DNA from 2 places in the Pseudomonas sp. Arb-4-2C genome. Region 2 is predicted to be linked to the other one. Evidence: riboswitches for the same ligand, from Rfam matches in the RefSeq annotation. Region 2 holds a riboswitch; the other holds the start of a gene.
The links. A riboswitch is a leader RNA that binds a small molecule or an ion and turns the genes downstream of it on or off. The one in region 2 is predicted to bind cobalamin.
Positions count from the first base shown of each region.

Region 1: linked by a shared signal. The riboswitch ahead of cobO (cob(I)yrinic acid a,c-diamide adenosyltransferase) and the one ahead of cobW (cobalamin biosynthesis protein CobW) in region 2 are both predicted to bind cobalamin.

Region 1 is NZ_CM146899.1:1,423,520-1,434,076, reverse strand. It holds gene AC0J41_RS06515 (cobyrinate a,c-diamide synthase) at 1-477, opposite strand, end outside; gene cobO (cob(I)yrinic acid a,c-diamide adenosyltransferase) at 474-1,085, opposite strand; cobalamin riboswitch at 1,167-1,397, opposite strand; gene AC0J41_RS06505 (hypothetical protein) at 1,561-2,145, shown strand; gene AC0J41_RS06500 (PQQ-dependent sugar dehydrogenase) at 2,212-3,525, shown strand; gene AC0J41_RS06495 (C40 family peptidase) at 3,616-4,152, opposite strand; gene AC0J41_RS06490 (C40 family peptidase) at 4,374-4,991, opposite strand; gene hda (DnaA regulatory inactivator Hda) at 5,217-5,921, opposite strand; gene AC0J41_RS06480 (AI-2E family transporter) at 6,141-7,214, opposite strand; gene AC0J41_RS06475 (DUF2066 domain-containing protein) at 7,249-8,307, opposite strand; gene purM (phosphoribosylformylglycinamidine cyclo-ligase) at 8,681-9,739, shown strand; gene purN (phosphoribosylglycinamide formyltransferase) at 9,739-10,389, shown strand; gene AC0J41_RS06460 (DUF3108 domain-containing protein) at 10,398-10,557, shown strand, end outside.
Region 2 is NZ_CM146899.1:3,045,957-3,056,513, forward strand. It holds gene AC0J41_RS13580 (TerC family protein) at 1-569, opposite strand, end outside; gene AC0J41_RS13585 (phospholipase D-like domain-containing protein) at 982-2,628, opposite strand; gene AC0J41_RS13590 (vWA domain-containing protein) at 2,801-3,436, opposite strand; gene AC0J41_RS13595 (magnesium chelatase ATPase subunit I) at 3,460-4,458, opposite strand; gene cobN (cobaltochelatase subunit CobN) at 4,625-8,473, opposite strand; gene cobW (cobalamin biosynthesis protein CobW) at 8,477-9,547, opposite strand; cobalamin riboswitch at 9,646-9,856, opposite strand.

The sequences.
Region 1 (10,557 bases), 1.6 Mb from region 2:
TTGCGCGTGACGCAAGGTGCCGACGCGGTTGGCGAGCACGCCGGCAAACGGCAAGTCCGGCTGATAGCGCGCCAGCCCCAGCGCCAGGGCGCCAAAGGTCTGGGCCATCGCAGTACCGTCGATCACGCCGAGCACCGGCACACCAAAGTGTCGCGCCAGATCGGCACTCGAAGGCGTACCGTCGAACAGGCCCATTACGCCTTCGATCAGAATCAGATCCGCCTCGGCGGCGGCTTCCCACAACAGACGCCGGCTTTCCTGCTCGCCGACCATCCACATGTCCAGTTGATACACCGGCGCACCGCTGGCGCGCTCGAGAATCATCGGGTCGAGGAAGTCCGGGCCACATTTGAAGACGCGCACCTTGCGCCCCTGATTGCGATGCAAACGCGCGAGTGCGGCGGTGACGGTGGTCTTGCCCTGACCGGAGGCCGGCGCGGCAATCAGCACCGCCGGGCAGTGACGTGGTTGATTCAAAGTTCGACGCCTTTCTGCGCTTTGATGCCCGCCTGAAAGGCGTGTTTGAGCATGCCCATTTCGGTGACGGTGTCACCCATCTCGATCATTTCCGGCTTGGCCGCACGACCGGTGACGATCACGTGCTGCATTGGCGGACGCGCCTGCAAATCGCTGAGCACCTGATCCAGGTCGAGGTAGCCATGCTTGAGGGCGATGTTCAGTTCATCCAGCACCACCAGACCGATCGACGGATCGCGCAGCAGCTCGCGGGAGACTGCCCACGCGGCTTCGGCGGCAGCAATGTCACGCTGCCGGTCCTGGGTTTCCCAGGTGAAGCCCTCGCCCATCACGTGAAAGCGCACTTGCTCGGGGAAGCGCCGGAAGAACAGTTCTTCGCCGGTGCTGTTGCGCCCCTTGATGAACTGCACCACGCCGCACTGCATGCCGTGGCCCATGGCGCGGGCAAGCATGCCGAACGCCGAGCTGCTTTTGCCTTTGCCATTGCCGGTCAGCACCAGCACCAGGCCGCACTCGTCGGGCGAATTGGCGATGCGTTCGTCGATCACGGCTTTTTTGCGCTGCATACGCGCCAGATGGCGTTCGTCACGCTCGGGGGAATCGGTCATGGGGGAGCTCTCCGTTGAGGCTGGATAACGGCGGGCAGGCACAAGAATAGACGGCAAAAAGCCTGGCATCGCCCACCGTGATGCCGCTGGATGGATCAGGCCGGTCTCCGGGCTCATGAGCGGCGAATCGCCGGGCTGCGCGCCTTCCCGCGTCTGTCGACACAGTGGCTCAATGCGCAGCTTTGACTCATTTACCGTTGCGGGGGCAGCGCCGGGATCGCGATCGTTCTTCGCCTGAAGACAACCCTCACCGGCTTCCCTGTTTCACTCTGTCGACACACGTCACAGAGCACCTGAAACAAGCCGCGAAGGTTAGAGGGTTGGGGGTGGAGCGTCAATTAAAGAGGCGGCCGTCGGGCGAATAACTGCCGCCGATCAATTATCTGGCGCCAATCTTGTGCCACACTGATACAAGTGATATCAAAGAGCCATGCTTTTCTCGAAAAAGCCCATCACAACAATAAGGATGATTACGATGCAAGGCATGATCATCAGCAACCCGCGCCTGGAGTTCCTGCGCCCGGTGCTTGAACGCTGGTTTGACTGTTTCGACCGCTACAACGCCGTGCGCGGCGACAACGACACGCCTTACTGGCATGACGAGAAAGCCAATCTCGGATTGCTCTCCGCTGCGGCATGGATGGCCGAACTGGTGACCCTTTGCGACACCGCCACCCGCAAGCAGAACGAGGACGGCGAGCGCAATGCCCGCGCCCACCTGTTCCTCGCCGGCGCCGAAGACCGCGCCTACATCCAGGCCACGCAGCGCTGGCCGCGAGTCAGCAACCTCAACCTGACCCAGGCCCTGCTGGAAATCACCAGCGACGCCAAACGCATCAGCTTCGCCAGCGACCTCAAACTCGGTTGCCTGTTCGTCGCGCCGCAAAAAGCCCAGCACAGCGCCAGCCCCGAAGAGCTGCAGGACATGGTCGACGACCTGCAAAAGGAACACTGCTGCGCGGTCGCCTGGTATTTCCCCTACGCCTACCGCAAGTTGCGCAGCGAAGCGGGCAACTATCACCCCGGAATCGCCGTGCTGCTCAAAGAGGCCCGTGGCTGAGCGGTTGAACCATCGGGTGCGCAGGCTCCTCTATGATTAGGCATGCATTCATAGGGAAGATCAGTAATGCGCAAAACCCAACTCGCTCTCCTCATCGCCCTCGCCGGAGGGCTCGCCGCCTGCGGTGAATCCTCCAGCCTGCAAGTTTCCGACGGCACCGGCCCGTCACCGAAGCTGCCCGAACCCAACAAGACCCTGATTCCGACGGTGAACATCGCCCCGGCGATCGGCTGGCCTGCGGGCGGCAAACCGACCGCAGTGGCTGGTACGCAAGTCGCTGCATTTGCCGAAGGCCTCGACCATCCGCGCTGGCTCTACGTGCTGCCCAACGGTGACGTGCTGGTGGCGGAAACCAATGCTCCGCCAAAGCCTGACGACAGCAGTGGCATTCGTGGCTGGGTAATGAAGAAAGTCATGGGCAAGGCTGGCGCCGGCGTGCCGAGCCCGAATCGCATCACCCTGCTGCGCGATGCCGACCACGACGGCGTGGCCGAGACCCGCACGGTTTTTCTGCAGAATCTCAATTCGCCGTTCGGCATGACGCTGGTCGGCAACGATCTGTACGTCGCCGACACTGATCGCTTGCTGCGCTTCCACTACGAGCCGGGCGCGACCGAGATCAAGACGCAGCCGATCAAAGTCACCGACCTGCCAGGCGGCACACTGAACCATCACTGGACCAAAAACGTCATCGCCAGCAAGGACGGCAGCAAGTTGTACGTCACCGTCGGCTCGAACAGCAACGTCGGCGAAAACGGCCTGGATAAAGAGGAAGGTCGCGCGGCGATCTGGGAAGTGGATCGCGCCACAGGCAACCACCGGATCTTCGCCTCGGGCATCCGCAACCCCAACGGTCTCGCGTGGGAGCCCACCTCTGGCGCGCTGTGGACGGCGGTCAACGAGCGTGACGAGATCGGCAGCGACCTGGTGCCGGACTACATCACCTCAGTCAAGGACGGCGGCTTCTATGGCTGGCCCTTCAGCTATTACGGCCAGCATGTGGATGTGCGCGTAAAACCGCAAAACCTCGATCTGGTGGCCAAGGCCATTGCTCCGGACTACGCCGTAGGCCCGCACACCGCCTCGCTGGGCCTGACATTCGCCGAGGGCAACAGCCTGCCGGCGCAATTCAAGGAAGGCGCGTTCATTGGCCAGCATGGCTCATGGAACCGCAAACCGCACAGTGGCTATAAAGTGATTTTCGTACCGTTCGCCGCCGGCAAGCCGAACGGAGCACCGGTCGATGTGCTGACTGGCTTCCTCGACAAGGACGAGAACGCTCTGGGCCGCCCGGTGGGCGTGGTGATCGACCAGCAAGGCGGTTTGCTGGTGGCCGACGATGTGGGCAACAAGGTGTGGCGGGTGTCGTCCGCCAAATAATTTAGCGTCCAGCACATAACAAATGTGGGAGATTCTATGTTTGAGGGTTCCCCTCAAACATAGAATCTCCCACATTTAAAACATCAGCAATTACGGGTTATGCGCCAGATGCTCAGGCTGCAACACCCGTTTGGCGCTCAGATACGCTTTCTGCCAGTACGCCTTCGACAGGCTGTCGAGCTTCACCGTGCCACCGGTTGCCGGCGCGTGCACGAAGCGCCCTTCTCCGACGTAGATCCCCGCATGGCTGACTTGCGAGCCGCCGTTGGTGGCGAAGAAGATCAGGTCGCCAGTCTGCAAGCCTTCCTTGCCGACATTCGGCGCCTGCATCACGATCAGTTCACGCGTCGAACGCGGCAGATTGATACCCGCCGCATCGCGGTAAACGAAACCGATCAGACCACTGCAATCAAAACCCGAATCCGGCGTGTTGCCGCCCCAGCGATAAGGCGTGCCGACCAGGCCGAGCGCGCGAAACAGCACGTCTTCAGCGGCGGGCGAGAACGACTGGGAAGGTCCGAACACTACCGGGGCACGTACGACGGGCGCAGGCGGCGGTGTGCGACTGGCGCAGGCGCTGAGCAGCGCTGCGAAGAAGATCAATGCAAGGCGGGCCGACATCGTCATAAACAGAACACCCTGATCTGGCTGCGGCTTTCTCTGCCGGATGGACAGAAAACAAAACCGCCTGCGGAGCACGCAGGCGGTTTGCCATCAATATAGATACAGGATTCTAGCGGCTATACGACAAACTTCAAGTAAGACTTTAACTTCACCTTGTAAAGTCTAGGTCTACTCCGTTGCCGTGGCCGTTTTTTTGTCGCCACGGACGTGGCGACAACGGGGAATTACTTGCGAGCGGTGACCACAGTCGGTGCCATTGCGAGGGCGCGTTTGGCTTCGATGAAAGTCTTGCTCCAGTAGCTGTCACCCAGGCTGTCGATGCGAACACCGCCGCTACGACGACTGCTGGAGTGAATGAACTGGTTGTCACCCAGATAGATCCCGGCGTGACTCACACGACCGCGACGACCGTTGGTGGCGAAGAACAGCAGATCGCCCGGCTCCAGGTTGCTGCGCGAGACCAGAGGGGCATCCACGTTGATCATTTCGCGGGTGGAGCGCGGCAGATTCATGCCGGCCTCTTCGCGGAACAGGTAACCGATGAAACCGCTGCAGTCGAAACCGGCTTCCGAGGTACCGCCGAAACGGTAACGAGTACCGATCAGGGACATGCCGCGTTCAAGGATGCTGTCGGCCAGAACCGGAAGCTCGTATGGCTTCTTGCCGTTGAAATCGGCGAGTTCTTTTTCGGTGGCCAGCTCTTCCTGATAAATAACGGAAGACTGGGCAGTGGCAGAATTTTTAACCTGTTGAGGCTGCTCTTGAACTGGAGAATGAGCAGCGCAACCGAACAACAGGGTGACGAGTGCGAGAGGCACGAGGGGTGCGAAGCGATTTAGCATGGGCACGACCGTGGCTGAAGTTGTAAAGAAGCCGAGACTATGCCCGCTATCGGCCTCATTTGCAAATTCAATCGATCTTTTTGTGACTTCCCGGTTTCTCGTTTACATCTAAGCGCTTAAGCCCATTTGAATCGATACGCGGTCTGCACCCTGTGCGGAAAAGCGGATTTTCTGGCGCCTGAAATATGTCGAAACCTGCTGCAAGCCCCGTAATTCAAGGGCTGACTACCAGCCAAGGGTTTCTTTCAGAAACGGAATTGTCAGCTTGCGTTGTGCCTGCAACGAAGCCTGATCGAGCTGTTCGAGCAAGTCGAACAATGCACTCATGCTGCGGGTGCCACGCGTCAGAATAAAATGCCCGACTTCATCGGTCAGGTGCAGACCACGACGCGAAGCGCGCAATTGCAATGCGCGCAATTTGTCTTCATCGGAGAGCGGACGCATCTGGAAGATCAGCGCCAGGGTCAGGCGCGATTTGAGGTCGGCCAGCTTGACCGGCAACTCGCGTGGCGAGGTGGACGCGGCGATCAGCAAGCGCCGACCGCTGTCACGCAGACGGTTGAACAGATGAAACATCGCCTCTTCCCAGTCCGGCTTGCCGGCAATCACCTGCAGGTCATCCAGGCAGACCAGTTCGTACTGTTCAAGGTTGTCGAGAATTTCGATGCCGCGATCCATCAACTCGGCCAGCGGCAGGTATACCGCCGGCTCACCCATCTGTTCGAACCGCAGGCAAGCCGCCTGCAACAGATGCGTACGCCCTACCCCATGCTTGCCCCACAGGTAGATCAGGCTTTCGGTCCAGCCGGCGTCGGCTTCGCATAGGCGCTCGACATAGCCGAGTGCAGCGGCATTGGCGCCTGGGTAGTAGTTGATGAAGGTGGCGTCGTCACGCAGACGCACACCTAGGGGCAGCTGAATCGGTTTCATGCTGACTGAACAGTTCTCAAGGAACCGTTAGTGGCCTCTGTGTAAAGTTTGCGAAGTTTATACCCGTGAAGCTGAGCGCACAATGCGACAGACTCCAAGCAAAATCAAAGGTTTGCGTTAACGCGCTGGTTTTATGACAGTTTCTCTGACGCGATGCCGAGCAAACCCACCGCAAAACACGGGCCAACCCGGCGCAATGCCGGGCTGTCCGCGTGGAGACTACAACTCGGGATCGTCGACTCCACTGTAGATATCGGAGTCCTTGTACAAATCATGCACGTGACGCACCAGCACCATGATCACCGCCGCCACCGGCAATGCCAGCAGGACACCGGTAAAGCCGAACAACTCGCCACCGGCCAGAATCGCGAAGATCACCGCCACCGGGTGCAGACCGATCCGGTCACCCACCAGCAGTGGCGTCAGCACCATGCCTTCCAGCGCCTGCCCCACCATGAACACCGCGACAATCCCGATCATCGGATACAGATCGCCGCCGAACTGGAACAACCCGGCAATCAGCGCCGCGCCAATTCCGATCACGAAGCCCATGTATGGCACGATCGCCGCCAGCCCCGCGATCAGGCCGATCAATAGCCCCAGCTCCAGACCAACGATCATCAGGCCGGCGGCGTAGATCACACCAAGCGCCAGCATGACCAGCAATTGTCCGCGCACGAACGCGCCGAGCACCTCATGGCATTCACCCGCCAGCGAGACGATGGTTTGCTCACGATCACGCGGCAACAGGCTGCGGATCTTGGCCATCATCAAGTCCCAGTCGCGCAGCAGGTAAAAACTCACGACCGGAATCAGCACCAGATTCGCCAGCCAGCCAATCAGCGCCAGACTTGAAGCCGTCGCCTGACTCAACACCACGCTGACGATGTCGGTAGTCTGGCCCATGTGTTCGCTGATCGCCGCCTTGACCTTGTCGAACTTCCAGAAGCCATCCGACAAACCCAGCTTCGACTGCGCCCACGGCAACGCGGTGTGCTGCAGCCAGTCGAGCATCTGCGGCGCCAATTCATATAAACGCAGCAACTGCTTGGCGAGCATCGGCACCAACACCAGCAACAGGGTTGTGACGATCAGCGTGAACAGGGCGAATACCGCGATCACTCCCCAAGTGCGCGACAGGCCGAGCCGCTCAAGACGATCCACCAGCGGATCGAACAGATATGCCAGCAGCAAGGCCACCAGAAACGGCGTGAGGATCGGGTGCAGCAACCAGACAAACGCGCAAAGCAGGACTACCCCACCGAGCCAGAACCAACGCCGCGAATCAGCCATGTACCACTCCTACTGCTTCTATATAAGGAAAGACTTACCAGCGAAACCGCAACGATGGCGCCAAAGGTGCCGGGGCTGCAGCGACAACCGGCGCAGCACCGGCAACCGTCGGTTGTGGCGCCGCCACCGGTGCCGGCGCCTCAGCCGGCAATTCCTGCAACTTCGCCAATGACAATTGCGCACGCAACTGATCGGCGCTGCCGCTGACCCGATACACGATGCGATCACCCTCGACACTTTGCAGACGCACACCGAACGGTTCGAGTAACCGCAGCAGCGTGGCGTAGTGCTCCAGATTCATACCCTGCACTTCCAGGGTCTGTTGACCCGACACCCCAGGCTTGGCAACAAACCGCGGCGCCAGACGCTCGGCCACCGCCAGCATCACGGCATCGGCCACGGCAGCCTGATCGGCGCCCTGCACGCTGCCGGCCTCCTTCTGATCACCCAGCCACAGGTGCCATTTGGCCTGCCACTGCCCACCCTCTTCGTGTGCATGCACAGCCAGCAAGGCATCTGCGCCGTATCGTTCCGAAGCGCCGTGCAACGGCGCAGGATCGGTGCCGTCCAGCACCGGCGCGGTGGCCACCAGCTGTTCACTCAGATCCGCCAGCGGCAAGCGCAGCGGCAAGCCTCGGTGCTGGGCCGCCGCCCGCAACGGCGCAGCGGCGGCCTGACCGTCACCGACCAGGCTTGAGCCTTCAGTTGAATCGTTCAGCCACCAGCTAAGAATCGAAGGCCGGCTTGCGCCCCACAACGACAGCCCCGCCCGACGCAGTGCCTGCTCGGTGGTGGCCGGGTCGAAATCGACTTTCAGCACTTCCGGCGGCCCGGCATCAAAACCAAACTGACTGATGATCTGTTGCGGATCCTTGCGAATCGCCGCCAGCCCCGGGCTCTGCGGCGCCTTCGGGTCGCCGGTCAGACGCAATACCAGCGTATCCAGCGCCGCCTGCGTGGCGCGATCACGCTCTTCCGGTGCCTGGCTGCTGACCGGCTGGCGTACTTGATAGAGACCTTTGAGGTTTTCGGCATGACTCGCCAGGCTGACCACAGACAAACAACCCACAACCAACAATTTACAAAAACGCATGGAAAATTCCCGTCGACAGGAGCGGCTGGAACAGGCCGCGTGAACCGGTTAAGCAAGGCTGTGACAATCTGCCATCGCAAAACATTCACACGGTAGCGGTAAGTTTTTGCACAGTGATAACGATAGACGGTTAATCGGCACACCTTATACAGGCACTCACCCGGCACAATTGCAAAAAATTTCAGTCGATTAGCCCCTGCCCGTCGGCGCGAGGATGGCCGCTGCCCCTCAAGCCTGATAAAATCGCGCGCCTTCGCAGACCGGCAACAGCCGGGCGCCCCGAAATTCGCGTGAGGCTATCGCCCCACCGGTTTTGGCGTTCCCGCTGAACTCGGTCGTTACCCCTGAATCCCCTCCCCTAAAGGCCTGGATCATGAGCAAGCAACCCTCCCTGAGCTACAAGGACGCCGGTGTAGACATCGACGCCGGTGAAGCATTGGTCGAACGCATCAAGAGCGTCGCCAAGCGCACTGCGCGCCCGGAAGTCATGGGCGGCCTGGGCGGTTTCGGCGCCCTCTGCGAAATCCCGGCCGGCTACAAGCAGCCTGTGCTGGTTTCCGGCACCGACGGCGTCGGCACCAAGCTGCGCCTGGCGCTGAACCTGAACAAGCACGACAGCATCGGTATCGACCTGGTTGCCATGTGCGTCAACGACCTCGTCGTTTGCGGCGCAGAGCCACTGTTCTTCCTCGACTACTACGCCACCGGCAAACTGAATGTCGACACCGCTGCCCAGGTAGTGACCGGCATCGGCGCCGGCTGCGAACTGTCCGGTTGCTCGCTGGTCGGCGGTGAAACCGCTGAAATGCCTGGCATGTACGAAGGCGAAGACTACGACCTGGCCGGCTTCTGCGTCGGCGTGGTGGAAAAGGCTGAAATCATCGACGGCTCGAAAGTCGCCACCGGTGACGCCCTGATCGCCCTGCCATCGTCCGGCCCGCACTCCAACGGCTACTCGCTGATCCGCAAGATCATCGAAGTGTCCGGCGCCGACATCGAAAACATCCAGCTCGACGGCAAACCGCTGACCGACCTGCTGATGGCCCCGACCCGCATCTACGTGAAGCCGCTGCTCAAGCTGATCAAGGACACCGGCGCCGTCAAAGCCATGGCCCACATCACCGGTGGTGGCCTGCTGGACAACATCCCGCGCGTTCTGCCAAAAGGCGCTCAGGCCGTGGTTGACGTGGCCAGCTGGACCCGCCCGGCTGTCTTCGACTGGCTGCAAGCGCAAGGCAACGTCGACGAGACCGAAATGCACCGCGTGCTGAACTGCGGCGTGGGCATGGTGATCTGCGTGGCTCAGGAGCACGTTGAAGTTGCTCTGAAGACCCTGCGTGACGCTGGCGAACAGCCTTGGGTCATCGGCCAGATCGCTGCTGCCGCCGAAGGTGCAGCCCAGGTTGATCTGCAGAACCTTAAGGCTCATTAATGTCCGCAACCTGTGATGTCGTGGTGCTGTTGTCCGGCACCGGCAGTAACTTGCAGGCTCTGATCGACAGCACGCGGACCGGCGACAGCCCGGTCCGCATCGCTGCGGTGATTTCCAACCGCGCCGACGCCTACGGCCTGCAACGCGCCAGTGACGCGGGTATCGCTACCCGCTCGCTGGATCACAAAGCATTCGAAGGTCGCGAGGCCTTCGATGCTGCCCTGATCGAACTGATCGACGAATTCAATCCGAAACTCGTGGTGCTGGCCGGCTTCATGCGCATTCTCAGCGCTGACTTCGTGCGTCACTACCAGGGTCGCCTGCTCAACATCCATCCCTCGCTGCTGCCCAAATACAAAGGGTTACACACTCATCAGCGCGCGCTGGAGGCCGGCGACGCCGAGCATGGCTGCTCCGTGCACTTCGTCACCGAGGAACTCGATGGTGGACCACTGGTCGTACAGGCAGTAATACCGGTAGAGTTGCACGACACGCCGCACAGTCTGGCGCAGCGAGTCCATGTTCAGGAACACCTGATCTACCCGATGGCGGTACGCTGGTTTGCCGAAGGGCGGCTGGCACTCGGCGAACAAGGTGCTTTACTGGATGGCCAGTTACTCGCGGCCAGCGGCCACTTGATTCGACACTAGGAGATTTTATGCGTCGCGCCCTGCTCTTCGCTTGCGCTCTGCTCGCCCTGCCCTTCGCGCAGGCGGCAGACCTTCAACCGTTCTCCGCCAGCTACACCGCCGACTGGAAGCAGCTGCCCATGAGCGGCACTGCCGAGCGGAGCCTGACCAAGCAAGCCAATGGCGTCT
Region 2 (10,557 bases):
AGACACAACATGATCACCGTCGGGTGCGCATTGACGAAGCGAGTCAGCGGCTTGCTTGCGACGATCATCAGGCCGATGGAAATGATCACCGCGATCATCATCACCGCCAGTTCATCAACCATGCCGACCGCCGTGATCACCGCGTCCAGCGAAAACACGGCGTCGAGCACCACGATCTGCGCCACGATTGGCCAGAACAGCGCATAAGCGGCGTTGTTCGAGCGCTGGCCGACGTGGCCCTCAAGCCGTTCGTGCAGCTCCATGGTGGCCTTGAACAACAGGAACACACCACCGAACAGCATGATCAGGTCTCGACCGGAGAAGCTCTTGCCGAACACCTCGAACAACGGCTGCGTGAGGGTCACCAGCCAGGAAATACTCGCCAACAGGCCCAGGCGCATGATCAAGGCCAGCGACAAGCCGATGATCCGCGCGCGGTCGCGCTGATGCGGCGGCAGTTTGTCCGCCAGAATCGCGATGAACACCAGGTTGTCGATACCCAGCACCAGTTCCAGCACAATCAGGGTCAACAAGCCTAACCAGGCCGTGGGATCCGCTAACCATTCCATAAAATGTCTCGATCTCTCTTCAGTGAATTCAGGCTGCCGGACACGGCAAAGCGCAACGCGAAGGCTCTGAAGCCGCGTTGACAACGATAGTCGGGAGTCGGAAGACCGGATGCTGCGAGTGAGTCAAGACCGCGCGATGGCGCGAGGAGAAGGTACGACTGGGAGGCTCCGAGAGGGTGTTCATGTAAATCCTGAATGAAAAATGGCCTTGGAGCGTACAGGCTCAAGGCACATTTTCTACAGCGGCAAATCATTTCAAAATCTGTAAGAACACAAAAAAGCGTTTCCTGATGGCCCTCTCGCGAGCAAGCCCGCTCTCACAGGGATTATTTGTCGGACACCGGTTCCGGGTTCACTGAAGATCCAATGTGGGAGCGGGCTTGCTCGCGAAGAGGCCATCAAACGCGCAACATCAACGCCCGGCAAAACGCAACCGCGACAACTGCCGCAAATCCCCCTCGACGTAGTAATCGTTGGTCCAGCTGTCATCCACCGCCAGCGGACTAACCTGCTTCAGCTCCAGTTTTTTCGCGAAATAGCGAAAGCGGTAATGCTCGTAGAACCGCAGCAATTCCAGACCATAGCGGTCGGCCAGATCAGTGTCGCCACGAATGATAAGGAAGTTCTCGTCATTGCCATTGCTGGCCGAGGTGCTGAGGTTGTGGCTGCCGCTGATGATGGTCGGCGCGTCTGTGGTGAAGTCGGTAATCACGGCTTTGGTGTGCACCAGCAGGTTGCCCTTCTGGCCTTTCATGTTTTCCTTCAGCCAGCCTTCCAGCCCGGTGTTGAGCAAAGCCGTGGCGGCGAATTCGGCCGTACGGTCCGCGTGAAACCCCGTGATGCTGCTCGCGGTGTTTTGCAGGCCGTAACGCAGGATATCGTCATGGGGCTTGCCGAGCAGCGCGTTGAGAATCGCGTCCGGCAAGGTAAACGCAGTGACGAACAATACGTCCTTTTTAGCCGCCTCGATGATCTCGACGAATTCGCGCAGGTCGGCGCCACCGCTGCGTGGCGAGAACCCGGCGAACAACGGTTGCGTGGGGTCAATGGGGTTGTTGGCAGTGATCCAGGTGCGCGTCGCGCCGACATCGGCGGGATTCGCCCAGACCTCTTCGAACGTTTGCAGATAACGCGCGGCGATCGTCACGTCATCGAGGGTGTGCACCACGTTGGCCTGGCGATACACACCATTGACGGTGAAATTGGTGCTGCCGCACAACACGGCCTGCGGTTGACGCTGCCCGGCAGCATCGACGCGGCTGAGGACAATGAACTTGTCGTGGAAGATCTCGTGGGTGATTCGACCGCGCTTGTTCGCCGCCGGCAATTTCGCCAGGTTGGTTTCGTTCAGTGCCGTATCGGCGTCATCCGGTCGGGCGTGATACAGCACACGCACTCGAACGCCTCGGGCGAACGCCGCGTTCACCGCATCGATGATCGCCTGCAACTGGTACTCGTAGATCGCGATATCCAGCGCCCACTGAGCGTCCACCGCACGCTCGATGTAACCCAGCAAACGCTCCAGCAGCCCGTTCTCCAGCCACAGGCGCGCTGCGTCGGGCCACGCTTCAATGGGCAGGTTCTTGTTGGCGCTGATTTGCGCGTCGAGGTCGGGGAACTTGCGCTGGAAGGCCTGGCTGGCGGCCACGGCACGATTGAAGATCACGCTCTGGTTGGCCGGGTGGCCATCGTCGGACGTGATGCTCAGCTCCAGCGACTCGCCCAATTGCGGCGCGTCCGCCGTGCCGTAGGCCAAGTGCACGCGATAGTGCAAGGTTGTGCCTGGGTTGACTGCGTAATCGGCCCAGCGAAATTTCTGCAGCGGCGCTTTATCGCTGGGCGTGGCGTGATATTGGGGAAAAGTGTGGGCCATGCCGGGAAACGTCAGGCTGTTGAACAGGAACTGCCACGGCTTGTCGCCCTGCTGCTTCTCGATGGCAAAGCCGAGCAAACCTTTGCGTCGGGGCTCGGCCAGATCCATGGCGAGCAACACGCCGTTGGTGCCGGCGTAGGCTTTGACGCGAAAATCGTCCTGAGGATTGGCGACCAGTACCCGCATGATTCACTCCTTGTGATTGGGCTGGAGTGGAGCATAGAGCAGCGCTGCGAATTGTGGTTGGCAGATCAGCAACCGAGTGAACCTCTTCGCGAGCAGGCTCGCTCCCACAGCGGAAGCGGTGTTCAGCAACCTTGTGGGAGCGAGCCTGCTCGCGAAGAGGCCCGTTCAGGCATCACAGATCATCGATATGCCGATACTGCGCATTCAGCGCCGCCGCAATTTGCCGCGCTCGGGCCAAGCGGATCGGCCCACGCTCAATGTCGATCAACAACCCCGGGCACTCCAGCGGCAGCAGCGGCGGCAAGGCTTTCAGGCGCCCGTCCGTGACCAGCAGCAATCGCTGCTGCTCGGCAGGAAAACGCTTTTTCCGCTGCGCCAGCCATTGCTGCGCCTGCGTCAACGCAGCCAGCAACGGCGTGCCGCCGCCCGCCCCCAGCGCTTCCAGCCAGGTGCGCAAGCCACTCGACGCCTTCAAGCCCTGTACCTGCCATTTCGGCGCACTGCCGCTGGCAGTCAGTAATGCCAGACGGGCGCGCTGTCGATAGGCATCATCGAACAATTGCGCGAGCAAGCCCTTGGCATCGCTCAGTGCCTGATGACGACGAGTCGAGGCCGACGCATCGACGATCACCAGCCACAGCTCATGGGCCGAACGGGTGCGTAACTGGAACTGCAGATCTTCCCGTGTCTGCGGCCGACCGCTGAGCAACGTACCCGGCCAGTTCACCGAGCCGCTGCGCGCGGCGTGGCGTTGGCCCTGGCGTCCGTGGTCGAGTCGTCCGGCGCGGGGTCTGGCATTCGCCCCCACGTCGGATCGGGGACGAATGCCGGTTACTTTTTTGGCCAGCTCGGCACTTCACGGCGCGCACCGGTGGCCAGTGCCGGGGCAGGCATGTCGCCCCACTGCCCCTGCCCTTCGCTCGGCCCGGCCTGCGCATGGGTCGAGTGCTGCGCAGGGGGCTGAGGGCTGGACGAAGGCGATTCACGACGGCGATGACGCAGCGCGAATTCCGCCACCGCGTCGATGTCCTGCTCGGCAATCGCGTCAGCACCGCGCCACGCCGCGTGGGCCCGGGCAGCACGCAGCCAGACCAGATCGGCACGCAAGCCATCAACACCAGCAGCAAAGCAACGTTCGGTGATCAGCGCCAAGGCGTCGTCGTCCAGGGGAATGCCCGACAAGGCACTGCGCGCGTGTTCGCAACGCTCACGCAGGGTTTGCTGCTGCGTTTCCCACTGCGCGCAGAACGCTTGTGGATCGCTGTCGAAATCCAGTCGGCGACGAATGATCTGCCCGCGTTCGGCCGGTACCGTGTGACCGCTGAGAGCGACGTTCAGGCCGAAACGGTCGAGCAGTTGCGGACGCAATTCGCCCTCTTCCGGGTTCATTGTGCCAATCAACACGAATCGGGCCGAATGCCGATGAGAAATACCATCGCGTTCAATCAGGTTGGTGCCGCTGGCCGCCACATCGAGCAGCAGATCCACCAGATGGTCGGGCAGCAGGTTCACTTCATCGACGTACAACACGCCGCCATCGGCCTTGGCCAGCACACCGGGGGAAAACTGCGCGCGCCCTTCACTCAACGCGGCGTCAAGATCGAGCGTGCCGACCAGACGCTCTTCGGTGGCGCCCAGCGGCAGCGTGACGAACTGACCGCTCGCCAGCAGATCGGCCAGACCACGGGCCAGGGTCGATTTGGCCATGCCACGCGGACCTTCGATCAGCACGCCACCGATTTTCGGGTCGATGGCGGTGAGGCACAGAGCGAGTTTCAGGTCATCGGCGCCGACCACAGCGGAGAGCGGGAAATGCGGGGTGTCGGTCATCTTCAATACTCAGTCATGGTCGGTGATCTATCGAAAAACATTGGGCGCTAACCTGATCCCCTGTGGGAGCGGGCTTGCTCGCGAAAGCGGGGTATCCGTAAAAGGTATATCCACTGACACGACGCCTTCGCGAGCAAGCCCGCTCCCACAGTTGATTTACAGCGCATCAGGTGTCTTCTTCTATATCCAGCAGCAGGTTTTCGAGGGCCTCTTTATAGGCGCCGGGTTCCTGCCACATTCCGCGCTGTTGCGCTTCCAGCATGCGCTCGGTCATGTCGCGCAGCGCATGCGGATTGTGCTCGCGGACAAAGTCGCGGGTCGCCGGATCGAGCAAATAGGCGTCGGCCAGCAACGCATACTGATGATCGTCGATCAGTTGCGTGGTGGCATCGAAGGCGAACAGGTTATCGACCGTCGCTGCCAGTTCGAACGCGCCTTTATAGCCGTGGCGCTTGACCCCGTCGATCCATTTCGGATTGGCCGCCCGCGAGCGGATCACCCGATTCAGTTCTTCTTTCAGGGTGCGGATTTTCGGCAGATCCGGCTGGCTGTGATCGCCGTGATAACTGGCCGCCGCTTCCCCGCGCAGGGTTTCCACCGCCGCGAGCATGCCGCCCTGGAACTGGTAATAGTCGTTGGAATCGAGCAAGTCATGCTCGCGATTGTCCTGGTTTTGCAGCACAGCCTGCACCTGGCTCAGGCGCTGGACGAACTGCTCGCGGGCGGCGGTGCCCTCGTCGGACCCACCGTATGCGTAGGCGCCCCAATTCAGATAGACCTCGGCCAGATCCTCGCGGCTCTGCCACAGACGTCCATCGATGGCGCCCTGCACACCCGCGCCGTACGCTCCGGGTTTAGCGCCGAAGATCCGCCAACCGGCCTGGCGCCGCGCCGCGTCTTCATCCAGCCCCGATTGCAGCAGAGCCTCGCGCTCGGCACGCACTTTCGCCGCCAGCGGGTTGAGATCGTCGGGTTCGTCCAGTGCTGCCACCGCTTGCACGGCCGCGTCGAACAGGCGGATCAGGTTGGCAAAGGCATCGCGGAAGAACCCGGAGACCCGCAACGTCACATCGACCCGTGGCCGGTCCAGCAGACTCAGCGGCAGAATTTCAAAGTCATCAACGCGCTGACTGCCGGTAGCCCACACCGGACGCACGCCCATCAGCGCCATGGCCTGGGCGATGTCGTCGCCGCCGGTGCGCATGGTCGCGGTGCCCCACACCGACAGGCCGAGCTGGCGCAGGTGATCGCCGTGATCCTGCAGGTGCCGTTCGAGAATCAGCGTGGCGGACTGAAAACCGATGCGCCACGCGGTGGTGGTCGGCAGGTTGCGCACGTCCACCGAGTAGAAGTTGCGCCCGGTGGGCAGCACGTCGAGACGGCCACGGCTCGGCGCGCCGCTTGGGCCGGCAGGGACGAAGCGGCCGTTCAGCGCATCGAGCAAGCCACGCATTTCGGCGGGACCGCAGGCGTCGAGACGCGGGGCGACGACTTCGCGCAGGTTCTCAATGATTACGCTGACTTCAGCCCAACGCGGATCCTGTCGGAGTGAGCCTGCTCGCGATGGCGGTGGGTCAGGTAAATCAATGTCGGCTGAAACACCGCTTTCGCGAGCAGGCTCGCTCCCACAGGGGATTTGGAGTGCCTGGGTGATCAGTTGGGTGGCGAACAGTTCGAGGCGTTCGCGGGTATCGCCGGCGCTGCGCCAGATTTCATCGCTGACGTTTTGCAGCGCCTGCGGACGCGGGCCATTCCACGGCTCGGCCAACGCACAATCCAGCGGATCAAACCCCAGCTCAAAGGCTTTCGCCACAGCCCGCAGCAAACTCGACTGTGCGCCCTTGCCGTCGCCACGCGGAATGCGCAGCAGCGCCAGCAACGTGTCGATGCGCAAACGTCCGGTCGGTGACTCACCGAAAATGTGCAGGCCATCGCGAATCTGCGATTCCTTGAGGTCACACAGATAGGTGTCCAGCCGCGGTAGCCAGATCGCTGCGTCGGCGTCGCTGTCCAGGCCGGCGTCGAGTTGCAGTTCACGGTCGATCTGCGTCTCGCGCACCAGTTGCAGGATGTCGCGCTGCAGCTCGCGGGCGCGGCGCGGGTCGAGCAGTTGGGCTTCGTAATATTCGTCGGCCAACAGTTCCAGATTGCGCAGCGGGCCGTAGGTTTCGGCACGGGTCAGCGGCGGCATCAGGTGGTCGATGATCACCGCTTGCGTGCGTCGTTTGGCCTGTGCGCCCTCACCCGGGTCATTGACGATAAACGGATAGATGTTCGGCAGCGGCCCGAGCAGCACGTCCGGCCAGCAGTTTTGCGAAAGGCCGACGCCCTTGCCCGGCAGCCATTCGAGGTTACCGTGCTTGCCGACGTGAATCACCGCGTGCGCGCCGTAGGTGTTGCGCAGCCAGAAGTAGAACGCCAGATAGCCGTGGGGCGGCACCAGATCCGGGTCGTGATACACCGCACTCGGATCGACCTGATAACCGCGCGCCGGTTGAATGCCGACAAAGGTCAGGCCAAAGCGCAGACCGGCGATCATCATCCGCCCGTCACGGCACATCGGATCGTCTTGCGGAGCGCCCCAACGTTCCAGCACTGCCGCACGATTGGCTTGCGGCAGTGCATTGAACATCGCCAGATAAGCGTCCATCGCCAGGCTTTGCTGGCACGGGCGCAAATCGATGCTGTCGAGGTCGTTGCTGACGCCACCGAGCAATTGCTGGATCAGCGCAGTGCCGCTGTCCGGCAACTGAGCCGTCAGCGGAAAGCCTTCAGCCTGCAACGCACGCAAGATATTCAAAGCCGCGGCCGGGGTGTCGAGGCCGACACCGTTGCCGATACGACCGTCGCGGGTCGGGTAGTTGGCGAGGATCAGCGCAATGCGTTTCTCGGCATTCGGTACCCGCGCCAGATCGCTCCAGCGCCGGGCCAGTTCGGCGACGAAATCCATGCGCTCCGGTTGCGCCCGGTAGCAGACCACGTCGGACTGACTGCGCTCACTGCGCCAGGCCAGATCCTTGAAGCTGATCGGCCGGCTGATGATGCGCCCGTCGAGTTCCGGCAAGGCGATGTGCATCGCCAGATCGCGCGGGCCGAGGCCTTGCTCGCTGTCGCGCCAGCCAGGCTCGTTGTCCTGCGCGCAGATCGCCTGAATCACCGGAATATTGCGCCGGAACGGCCGCAGATGTGGGGCTTCCGGGCTGGATTGCGCGAACCCGGTGGTGTTGAGAATCACCGCCGCCTCGACCTCGTCCAGCCAATCCTCGACCACGCTCAGGCAGCCCGGCTCTTTCAGGCTGGCAACCGCGATTGGCAGCGGATTGAGCCCCGCCGCCTGCAAGCGCTGGCAGAACACATCGATGAACGCCGTGTTGGCCGCCTGCAAATGCGAGCGATAAAACAACACCGCCGCGACCGGTTGACCGGGCAGCCATTCGGCTTGCCAGTCGCTCAGTGCGGCGGAGTTTTTCTGTGGCTGGTAAATCGCCGTACGCGGCAGCGCTTGCGGCTCGTCCCAGGCGTAGTCCCGCGCCAGCCAGCGGTTGGCCAGGCAATGGAAGAAGTCCAGCGCATTGCCCATGCCGCCCTGACGCAGGAACTGCCAGAGGCGGTCGCGATCCTCGGCGGGCACGGTGCTCAAGTCGCTGAGTTCAGGGTCGGGACGGTCATCGCCAGGCACCAGAATCACCTGCACACCGCGCTCAGCCAGCTCCACCAGCCGCTCGACGCCATAACGCCAATAGGCAATGCCGCCGTGCAACGAAATCAGGATCACCTTGGCGTGACGCAGCACCTCATCGACATACAGATCGACCGAAGCGTGATTCTGCACCTGCATGGGATTGGCCAGGCGCAGACTCGGGTAATCCTCGGGCAATTGCTGCGCAGCTTCGGCGAGCAGCGCCAGGCTGGAATCGCCGCTGCACAGGATCACCAGCTCGGCGGGGGTTTGTCCAAGGTCGGCAATGTTGTCATCCGACACGAAACCGCCGGGCTGGGTCCTGAGCAGGTGCATGGCTTAAACGCTGAGCGCGGCGCGCAGTTGCGCTTCGAGTTGCGCGGCGTCGAGTTCCTGGCCGATCAGCACCAGGCGCGTGACGCGCGCTTCATCGGTGCCCCACTGACGGTCGAAGTGCTTGTCGAAACGCGTGCCCACGCCTTGAATCAGCAGGCGCATCGGCTTGTTCGGGATCGCCGCGAAGCCTTTGACGCGCAGAATGCCGTGCTGAACCACCAGTTGCGTCAGTGCGTCGAGCAGCAAGCTTTCATCGGCTTGCGGCAGTTCGATGGAGATCGAATCGAAAGCGTCATGATCGTGGTCATCGTGGTCGTCATCACCGTCGTGGTGGTGATCGTGATGGCTGTGGCGGCTGTCGATGTGCTCTTCGGAACCCGCGCCAAGGCCAATCAACACGTCCAGTGGCAGACGGCCGTTGCTGGCTTCGATGATTTTCACCGCTGGCGGCAGCTCTTCAGCGACTTCCAGACGTACGCGAGCGAGGTCTTCAGGGCTGGTCTGGTCGGCCTTGTTAAGGATCACCAGATCGGCGCTGGCCAGTTGGTCGGCGAACAGTTCGTGCAGCGGCGACTCGTGATCGAGGTTCGGGTCGAGTTTGCGCTGGGCATCGACCTGATCCGGAAACGCGGCGAAGGTGCCGGCAGCCACCGCCGGGCTGTCGACCACGGTAATCACCGCGTCAACGGTGCAGGCACTGCGGATTTCCGGCCACTGGAAAGCTTGGACCAGCGGTTTCGGCAGGGCCAGACCGGAGGTTTCGATCAGGATGTGGTCGAGATCACCGCGACGGGCGACCAGCTCGCGCATCACCGGGAAGAATTCTTCCTGCACCGTGCAGCACAAGCAGCCGTTGGCCAGTTCGTAGACGCGGCCGGTGGCTTCTTCTTCGGTGCAGCCGATGGTGCATTGCTTGAGGATTTCACCGTCGATGCCCAGTTCGCCGAACTCGTTGACGATCACCGCGATGCGGCGGCCCTGAGCGTTGTCGAGCATGTGTCGCAGCAAGGTGGTTTTGCCCGAGCCGAGGAAACCGGTGACGATGGTGACAGGGAGTTTGGCCAGTGTTTTCATCGGATGCCCTTTGGCAAGGTGGCGGGCATACGGGACGAGATCCGCTGCGACCGAGCGCGCGGAAGAATTCGCCACCGGATCACCCCGCCCGGTTGTAGTGAGAAATCTGTCACGAGGCAGGTCTCCTGGCTGACGGTGTTCAGGCTTTGGGCCTGGCATTCGCTGCGCCTTCCCGCTGGCTCTGGATTGAGTTGGCAGTGGCGTGGCAGCGAACAGCACCGTTCACAGTTGCGGGGGCAGCCGCGGCTTGGACCGCGTTCCCTTCTTAGCTTCGGCGTGGGCCGAAGAACCTCGAAAGCGCAAGGCTACGCAGGGTATTGGGATGGGTCAATGGTTGGTGGATTTTGGGATTGGGGGCATATCCGTTGCTTCGGGTGCTGCCGCTGGCGGTTTCGCTCTTACAGCGAGTCCCTTTTTCAAACGCCAAAAAGGAACCAAAAGGCTTTGCCCCGGCGTACGGCACTTCGCTGAGGCTCAGTGTTCCCTCGCTACGGTGTCCATCAGGGGGCATCGCCTACGGTTTGCTTCGCTGCACCTCCTCTCGATGTATGCGGCTTCGCCGCACGGCGCTGCGCGCCTACCCCCAGATGAACACCTTCGCTCGGCCTGCCGAAGGGGCTTTGAGATCAAAGGCAACATCAAAAGCCAGATCCAGATCCAGATCAAAAGATCACAGCCTTCGGCAGTTCCCACAGGGGATTAGGTGTGTTCAGTTGGAGTTAGTTGGTTGGCGGACCGCCTTCGCGAGCAAGCCCGCTCCCACAGTGGGATCGGGTGTGCTCAGTTAAAGATTGGTCGGCCGTGAGGCCGCCATCGCTGGCAGGCCAGCTCCCACAATTTTAATTCGTGCCCCCCATGCGGCGAAGCCGCCCCACTCAACACGATGAGCGTTAGCTCGAGTAAAGATTTTGATCTCAAAGCCCGTCGGCAGGCTGAGTGGAGGGATTGATCCGGGGGTGGGAGCGCAGCGACCGTTTGGCGCAGCCAAACACATCGAGAGGAGGTGCAGC